2 regions of the Kitasatospora sp. NPDC048239 genome follow, and region 1 is predicted to be linked to the other one. Evidence: riboswitches for the same ligand, from Rfam matches in the RefSeq annotation. Region 1 holds a riboswitch; the other holds the start of a gene.
The links. Region 1 has a riboswitch for cobalamin ahead of ACGFZP_RS23370 (cobalamin biosynthesis protein). Riboswitches for the same ligand answer to the same signal wherever they lie in the genome.

Region 1 (3,722 bases):
AGCCGCAGGTCGGCCATGCCGACGATGGCCGTGAAGGGATAGCGGACGTCACTCATGATTCTCCAAGAGGGCTCCGGGCGGGAGGAACGGCAGCGACCCCGCCGCCGGTACCCCGCCCTCGATCAGCTTCCACAGCGCGTCGGTGTCCGCGTGCTCCTCGATCAGGTCGCCCAGCCGGTCCAGCCGGGCCTCGCGCGCCTCGGCGAACGAGGTGTCCGGCGCGGGCACGAACGCCCGGCCCGCCGCCTGCGCCACCTCGCGCAGCAGCTCGCGCCGGAAGCCGTCGTTCTCCAGCGCGCCGTGCCAGGTCGTGCCCCACACCGCCCCCACCCGGCAGCCGTCCAGGAAGGCCTCCCCGCCCTCGACGGTCACCACACCGTGGTGGATCTCGTACCCCTCGACCCGCTGCCCGTACGCCTCGCCGACCGGTCGGCCGAGCACCTTCGCGGCGCCGAAGCGGACCCGGGTGGGCAGCAGGCCGAGACCGTCCACGGAGCCGGCCTTCGACTCCACCTCGTCCACGATCGTGCCGGCCAGCATCTGGTAGCCGCCGCAGACGCCGAGGACCGGCTGCCCGGCCGCCGCCCGCGCCCTGAGGGCCGGCTCCAGGCCGCGCTCGCGCAGCCAGGCCAGGTCGGCGACGGTGGCCCGGGTGCCGGGCAGGATCACCAGGTCGGCGTCGGCCAGCTCCTCGGGCCGGGTGGCCCAGCGGACCAGTACGCCCGGCTCCTGGGCCAGCGCGTCCATGTCGGTGAAGTTGGACAGCCGCGGGAAGCGCAGCACGGCCACCCGCAGCACGTCCGCGCCGAGCGGCCCGCGGCCCTCCGTGCGGTCCACCACGGTGGTCAGGTCGAGCGAGTCCTCGGCGTCCAGCCAGAGCCCGGACAGCATCGGCAGGGTGCCGAGCACCGGCCGGCCGGTGAGCCGGTTCAACATGTCGAGGCCGGGGGCGAGCAGCCGCGCGTCGCCCCGGAACTTGTTGACGAACCAGCCCGCGACGTGCCGCTGGTCCTCGGCCGACAGCAGCGCCAGCGTCCCGTACATCGCGGCGAACACCCCGCCGCGGTCGATGTCCCCGACCACCACCACCGGCAGCCCGGCGGCGGTGGCCAGGCCCATGTTGGCGATGTCCCGGTCCCGCAGGTTGATCTCGGCGGGCGAGCCGGCGCCCTCGCAGACCACCACGTCGTAGCGGCCGCGCAGGTCCGCCAGGCACTCCAGGGCCCGCTCCAGCAGGAGGGGCTTGCGGTCGCGGTAGTCCATCGCGCCGACCTCGGCGACGGCCCGGCCCAGCAGCACCACCTGGCTGCGGCCGTCCGCGCCCGGCTTGAGCAGCACCGGGTTCATCGCGGCCTCGGGCTCCACCCGGGCCGCCTGCGCCTGCATCGCCTGCGCACGGCCGATCTCGGCGCCGTCGGCGGTGACGAAGGAGTTCAGCGACATGTTCTGGGCCTTGAACGGCGCCACGGCGACGCCCTGGCGGGCCAGCCAGCGGCAGATGCCCGCGGTGACCACGCTCTTGCCCGCGTCCGAGGTCGTCCCGGCGACCAGCAGCGCGTTGCTCATGCGCTCCCCCTCCGCTTCCGTGCCGTGAGCCCCGGCAGAAGTCCTGCCGGGGGTGCTGCCGTCCGGGCCGGCGTACGCCGCGCCGTCAGCCCCGTCCGGAGGGCCTGCCCGAGGGCGTGCCCGGCGACCGCCGTCCCCAGGGCGAGCAGCCCCACCCGGCGGGAGAGCCGGCAGGCCCGCTCGATGTCGTCCACCGTCACCGGCCGCAGCTCGCCGCCGAGGACGGGCCGGTGCTCCACCCTGGTCCCGTAGGCCAGCGTGCCGCCCAGCCGCACGCCGATCGCCCCCGCGAAGGCCGACTCGGCCTGGCCCGCGTTGGGGCTGGGGTGCGCGGAGCCGTCCCGGCGCCAGACCCGCCAGGCGGTCCGGGGCTCGGGCGAGGCGGCGACGGTCAGCAGCGCGGTCAGCCGGGCGCCCGGCCAGCCCGCCACGTCGTCCAGCCGGGCCGAGGCCCAGCCGAACCGGGCGTAGCGCGGCGAGCGGTGGCCGACCATCGCGTCCAGGGTGTTGACGGCGCGGAACGCCAGCAGTCCGGGCGTGCCCGCGAGCGCGCCCCAGACCAGGGCGTTCACCACGGCGTCGGCGGTGTTCTCGGCGACCGACTCGACCACCGCGCGGGCGATCTGCTGCTCGTCCAGCGCACTCGGGTCGCGGCCGCACAGGTGCGGCAGCCGGCTGCGGGCCGCCGCCAGGTCGCCCGCGGACAGCGAGCGGCCGATGGTGCGGGCCTCCCGGGTCAGCGAGGTGCCGCCGAGGACCGTCCAGGTCGCGGCCGCGGTGAGCGCGGCCCGCCCGAGCGGCCGGCGGCCGAGCGTCCGGTCGGCGGCCACCGCGCCGGCCGCGACGGTGCCCACGCAGAGCGCGGTGTAGGCGGCGCCGGCGCCGCGGTGGTCGCGCCAGAGCGGCCGTTCCAGCCGGCCCGCCGCGCTGCCGAAGGCGGCCACCGGGTGGCCGCGCCGCGGATCGGCGAAGCGGGCGTCGGCGAGATGGCCCGCGACGGCGCCCAGCGCGAAGGCGGCGGCGCGGGTCAGCGGGCGCACGGCGGCGGGCAGCCGGGGGCTCGGTCGGTCGGGGCAGCCTGCATCGCGTGCGTGTCCTCACTCAGGGTCCGCGCCCTGGATCGACGTACCGGCGGCGAGAGTCTCCTGGCTTCCGGGTCCGAACGCACCTCCGGGCCTTCCAGCGGCTTCTGACGGCCTGCCGATGGGCACCCCCCGCCCCGCTGACGGGTGAGGAGGTGACTCTCCGAACGTGCTCCCCGGTGACAGTGGCGGGACCGCGCCGGACTCGCACCGGCTTCCTCTGCATGCCTCCGTATTGGCTGAAGGATCCCATCACGCGGCCGAACCGGGAGTCAACCAAGGTCACGGAGGGTTTGGTCACACCCCCCGGAGGTTTCCCGCCCCCCTCCCGCTCCCTTCCCGCCCCGTCGCTACCTCCGAGTCGCGGCCCCCGCAGGGGCATGACAGCCTGTGGGATCGTCCAGCGCCCTGTAGACGCCTACAGCCGCGCTTCGTGTGTTCGGCGGCTGGGGCGCCGATGCACCAAGGCCTACCGTCTGGTCCCATGCGACGCAGACGGCCCCCGGCCGTGCCCCCGGTGCCCTTCTCGCCCACGGCCGCCCGCGCGCACCGCGCCGGACTCGGGCTGACCCCGGCCCAGGTCGCCGAGGGCATGGCGGCGCACGGCGTCCGGCTGCTGCCCTCCCACGTACTCGGCTGGGAGAGCGGCGAGCTGCGCCCCGCCGAGGAGGAGTTCATCGCACTGGCCCGAGCGCTCTGGTGCCCGCCCGCCCAGCTGATGGGCACCCGCCCGGCCCGGCTGCGGGACTTCCGGGTCGCCCGGGAGCTCAACCAGGAGGCCGCCGCCCGGCGGATCGGCATCCCGCTGCGGCACTACCAGGCCGCCGAGGCCACCGGCCGCTGGGACGGCGACGAGGAGCAGACGTACGCGCTCGCGCAGGTGCTCGGCCTGACGCTGCGCGAGCTGGTCGCGGTGACGGACCGCAGGGAGGAGCTGGACCAGCGGCTGCGCCAGTGCGTGGACGGCCGCTGGCAGGCGCAGACCCGCGCGATCGGCCGGATCGTGCCGGTGCACGAGAGCGACCTCGCCGCGGTGCTGACGGCGTTGCAGGGCGAGTACCAGGTCGCCTCGCA
Region 2 (3,722 bases), on a different contig from region 1:
CGGGCGGCGCCGTCCACGAGACGGTGATCGACGTCCCGTTCGACCAGGTCTGGGCGGTGGCCGCGGACCTGGAGGGCCGACTGCCGCGCTGGCTGCCCGACATCCGGTCGGTCCGCCTCGGCGAGGGCCCGGCGCAGGGCCGCCGGCAGGCCCTGGTGGTCGGCCACTCCCGTCTGCGCGCCCGCTTCGACGTCGAGCAGGCGCCGGGCTGGTGCCTGATGCGCAGCCGCTTCCTGCTCGGGGGTCTGGCCGCGAGGCCCGAGCCGGACGGCACCCGCTTCGCCTTCCTCGGGGCGTTCCGGCTGCCCGGCGCGGCCCTGCTCGGCCGCGCGCTCCACCCCGTCACCGAGCCGCTGGCAGGCCGTTCGCTGCGCCGCTTCGAACGCCTGGTCCGGGAGGGCTGAGGGCGGTTCGGCTCAGTGGCCTGGTCCACACCCGGGAGGGACGGCGCCCGGGGAGCGCGGCGGAGGACGGGTCACCCCGTGGCGGCCGGCCCGGGCTGCTCGATGACGGGCTCGTGGTGTTCGGCGGCGGCGCACTCGTCGAGCAGGGGGCGCATGGTGTCGTCCACGAGCCGGTAGCGCACCACGCGTCCGTCCTTGTCGCCGGTGACGGCGCCGGCCGTGCGGAGCAGCCGCAGCGCCTGGGAGACGGCCGGATCGCGCATCCCGGTGGCCACGGCCAGATCGCTGACGGCGAGCGGGCCGGCCCGGTGCAGGGCGAGCAGCAGGGCGAGCCGGCCGGGATCGGCGAGCAGGGAGAACCGCTCGGCCCAGGAGCGGACGTGCGCGGTGTCGCCGATCGCGGCGATGGCCTCGCAGACCCGGTGCCCGTCGATGGTGCGCTGGCCCGCGCGGTCGGCCGGTACGAGATGCATGGGCCCATTCTTGCAGCCGCCCCCGATGGCCGCCGGGCTGTGATCCTGGACACCTGCGCAGGTGCGCAGCCTTGCAAGGGTGCTTGCGGGGGCCCTACGGTGTTGCCCGCCGTGGTGCTCGGGAAGACCGGTGACGGACCTTCAGAGGTCCCCAGTCCGGAGCGGCCCTCGCCACTGTGATCGGGGGGAGTCGTCCGTATCCACGACGCCACTGGGTGCCTCGCGCACCTGGGAAGGCGGATAAGGACGCCCCGTAAGCCAGGAGACCGGCCACGGCATCTCACGAACGTCATTCCACGAGGTGCTGGAGCGTGATCCCACGATGACCCTGCCCGAAACCGCCGCTGTGCCGGCGCCGTCCGCCGTGCTGCCGTCCTTCCGCTGGCGGCGGGAGGACACGATCCGCACGGCAGGGCTCATGGGGGTGATCCTGGCCATGCACGTGGTGGCCTTCGGAACGCTCGTCTTCCTGGTCGCCCCCCAGGAGTACGCGGTCGGCACCCAGGTCTTCGGGGTGGGCCTGGGTGTCACCGCGTACACGCTCGGCATGCGGCACGCCTTCGACGCCGACCACATCGCGGTGATCGACAACACCACCCGCAAGCTGATGGCGGACGGCAAGCGGCCCGTCTCGGTGGGCTTCTGGTTCGCCCTCGGGCACTCCTCGATGGTGGTCCTGATGGCCGCCCTGGTGGCGGGCGGCGCCCAGCTGGCCAACACGCTGATGGACGACGAGTCCGCCACCCACAAGTGGCTCGGCGTGGTCGGCACCACCGCCTCCGGGGCCTTCCTCTACCTGATCGGCGCGCTCAACCTGGTTGCCCTGCTGGGCATCCTGAAGGTGTTCCGGTCGATGCGGGCCGGGCGGTTCGACGAGGCGGAGCTGGAGGAGCACCTCAACGCGCGCGGCTTCCTGGCCCGGGTGCTGAACCGGGCCACCCGCTCGATCACCCGGCCCGGCCAGATGTTCCCGGTGGGCATGGTGCTCGGCCTCGGCTTCGACACCGCGACCGAGGTGACGCTGATGGTGATGGCCGGCTCCGGCGCGGCGGCGGGCCTGCCCTGGTACGCGATCGTCTGCCTGCCGCTGCTGTTCGCGGCGGGGATGAGCCTGTTCGACACGCTGGACGGGACGTTCATGAACTTCGCCTACCAGTGGGCGTTCTCCAACCCGGTGCGCAAGGTGTTCTACAACCTGACCATCACCGGGCTGTCGATCGCGGTGGCCTTCGTCATCGGCACCATCGAACTGGTCGGGGTGCTGCACGAGAAGCTGGATCTGACCGACCCGGTCAGCGGGTGGATCGCGGAGCTGTCGCTGGACAACGTCGGCTACGTGCTCGTCGGCCTCTTCGTGGTGGTCTGGGGAGCGGCGATCGCGTACTGGCGGCTGGCCAGGGTCGAACAGCGCTGGACCCCGTCCCCGGAGGGGGCCCAGGCCCCGGCTCCGACGGAGGGCTGAGGCGGCCCGGCGGCGGGGGCTGCCCGGTCGGGTCTGCTCGGCGGGCGGATCGGGGTGGGGCTCCGTAGGCTCGACGCATGGCTGATGCGTACGCGGGCCGGCGGGAGCGGCTGAGGGAGCACTGCAGTGCGTCCGGGGCCGATGCGGCGCTGATCACCCGGCCGGCGAACGTCCGGTACCTGACCGGATGCCCGCCGTGCGGGGCGAGTGTGCTGCTCACCCGGGAGCGGGTGGTGCTGGCCCTGCCGGACGACCTGCCGCCGGACGACACCGGGGACCGCGCGATCGGCGAGGACCTCACCCAGCTGCCGGTGGCCGCCGGCGCGGACACCGTGCTGGCCGCGGCCGCCGCGGCCGTCCGGCTGCGGGTCGCGGACCTGGCGGTGGAGGAGCACGACCTGACCGTCAGCCGGCACCGCGCGGTGGCCGGGCTGGCCGAGGGCGTCCGGCTGGCGGACCTGGCGCAGGCCGTCGAACGGCTGCGCGTGGTCAAGGACGAGCACGAGATCGCCGACCTGCGGATCGCGGCCGAGATCGCCGACCAGGCGCTCGGCGAGCTGCTGGAGTCGATCCTCGTCGGCCGCACCGAGCGGCACCTCGCGATGGAGCTGGAGCGCCGGATGATCGACCACGGCGCCGACCGGGCGGCCTTCCCGGTCTCCGTCGGCACCGGCAGCCACTCCGGGCAGCAGGCCCACCAGCCCACCGACCGCCGGGTCGAGGAGGGCGACTTCCTCACCGTCGTGCTCGGCGCCCAGTACCGCGGCTACGGCGTCTCCACCGCCCGGACCTTCGTGATCGGGGCCGCGCCCGCGCCCTGGCAGGTGGAGCTGCACCGGCTGGTGTTCCGGGCCCAGCGGGCCGCCCGGGAGGCGCTCGGCCCGGGTGTGGAGCAGTACGTACCCGACCAGGCCGCCCGGGAGATCCTCCAGGCCGCGGGGCACACCGAGGCCTCTCCCCACCCGGTCGGCCACGGCATCGGGCTGGAGATCCGGGAGGCGCCGCGCCTGGGGCCCTCGGACATGGGTAAACTGGACAGCCGCGTGCCGGTCACCGTCGGTCCTGGGGTCCACCTCCCGGGGAAGGGCGGTGTCCGGATCGAGGACACGCTCGTGGTGCGCCCCCTCGAAGAGGGCGGGCCCGAGCTGCTCACCATCACCACCAAGGAGCTCCTCGCCCTGTGACCCGCGGCCGTCGTGCGGCTGCTGCGGGCGGCAGGACGCAACCCTTGGTTCCTTGACAGCTATATCCAGGAGTTAGTGCGCCCGTGGCTTCCACGAACGATCTCAAGAACGGCATGGTCCTCAAGCTGGAGGGCGGCAAGCTCTGGTCCGTCGTCGAGTTCCAGCACGTCAAGCCCGGCAAGGGCCCGGCCTTCGTGCG

Region 2: linked by a shared signal. The riboswitch ahead of ACGFZP_RS18640 (HoxN/HupN/NixA family nickel/cobalt transporter) and the one ahead of ACGFZP_RS23370 (cobalamin biosynthesis protein) in region 1 are both predicted to bind cobalamin.

The regions. Positions count from the first base shown of each region.
Region 1 covers NZ_JBICZP010000008.1:293,931-297,652, forward strand. Annotated here, with positions in the region: gene ACGFZP_RS23360 (putative cobaltochelatase) at 1-56, opposite strand, end outside; gene ACGFZP_RS23365 (cobyric acid synthase) at 49-1,566, opposite strand; gene ACGFZP_RS23370 (cobalamin biosynthesis protein) at 1,563-2,606, opposite strand; cobalamin riboswitch at 2,705-2,870, opposite strand; gene ACGFZP_RS23375 (XRE family transcriptional regulator) at 3,133-3,722, shown strand, end outside.
Region 2 covers NZ_JBICZP010000006.1:225,000-228,721, forward strand. Annotated here, with positions in the region: gene ACGFZP_RS18630 (SRPBCC family protein) at 1-404, shown strand, start outside; gene ACGFZP_RS18635 (ArsR/SmtB family transcription factor) at 476-877, opposite strand; cobalamin riboswitch at 973-1,167, shown strand; gene ACGFZP_RS18640 (HoxN/HupN/NixA family nickel/cobalt transporter) at 1,200-2,339, shown strand; gene ACGFZP_RS18645 (M24 family metallopeptidase) at 2,417-3,523, shown strand; gene efp (elongation factor P) at 3,607-3,722, shown strand, end outside.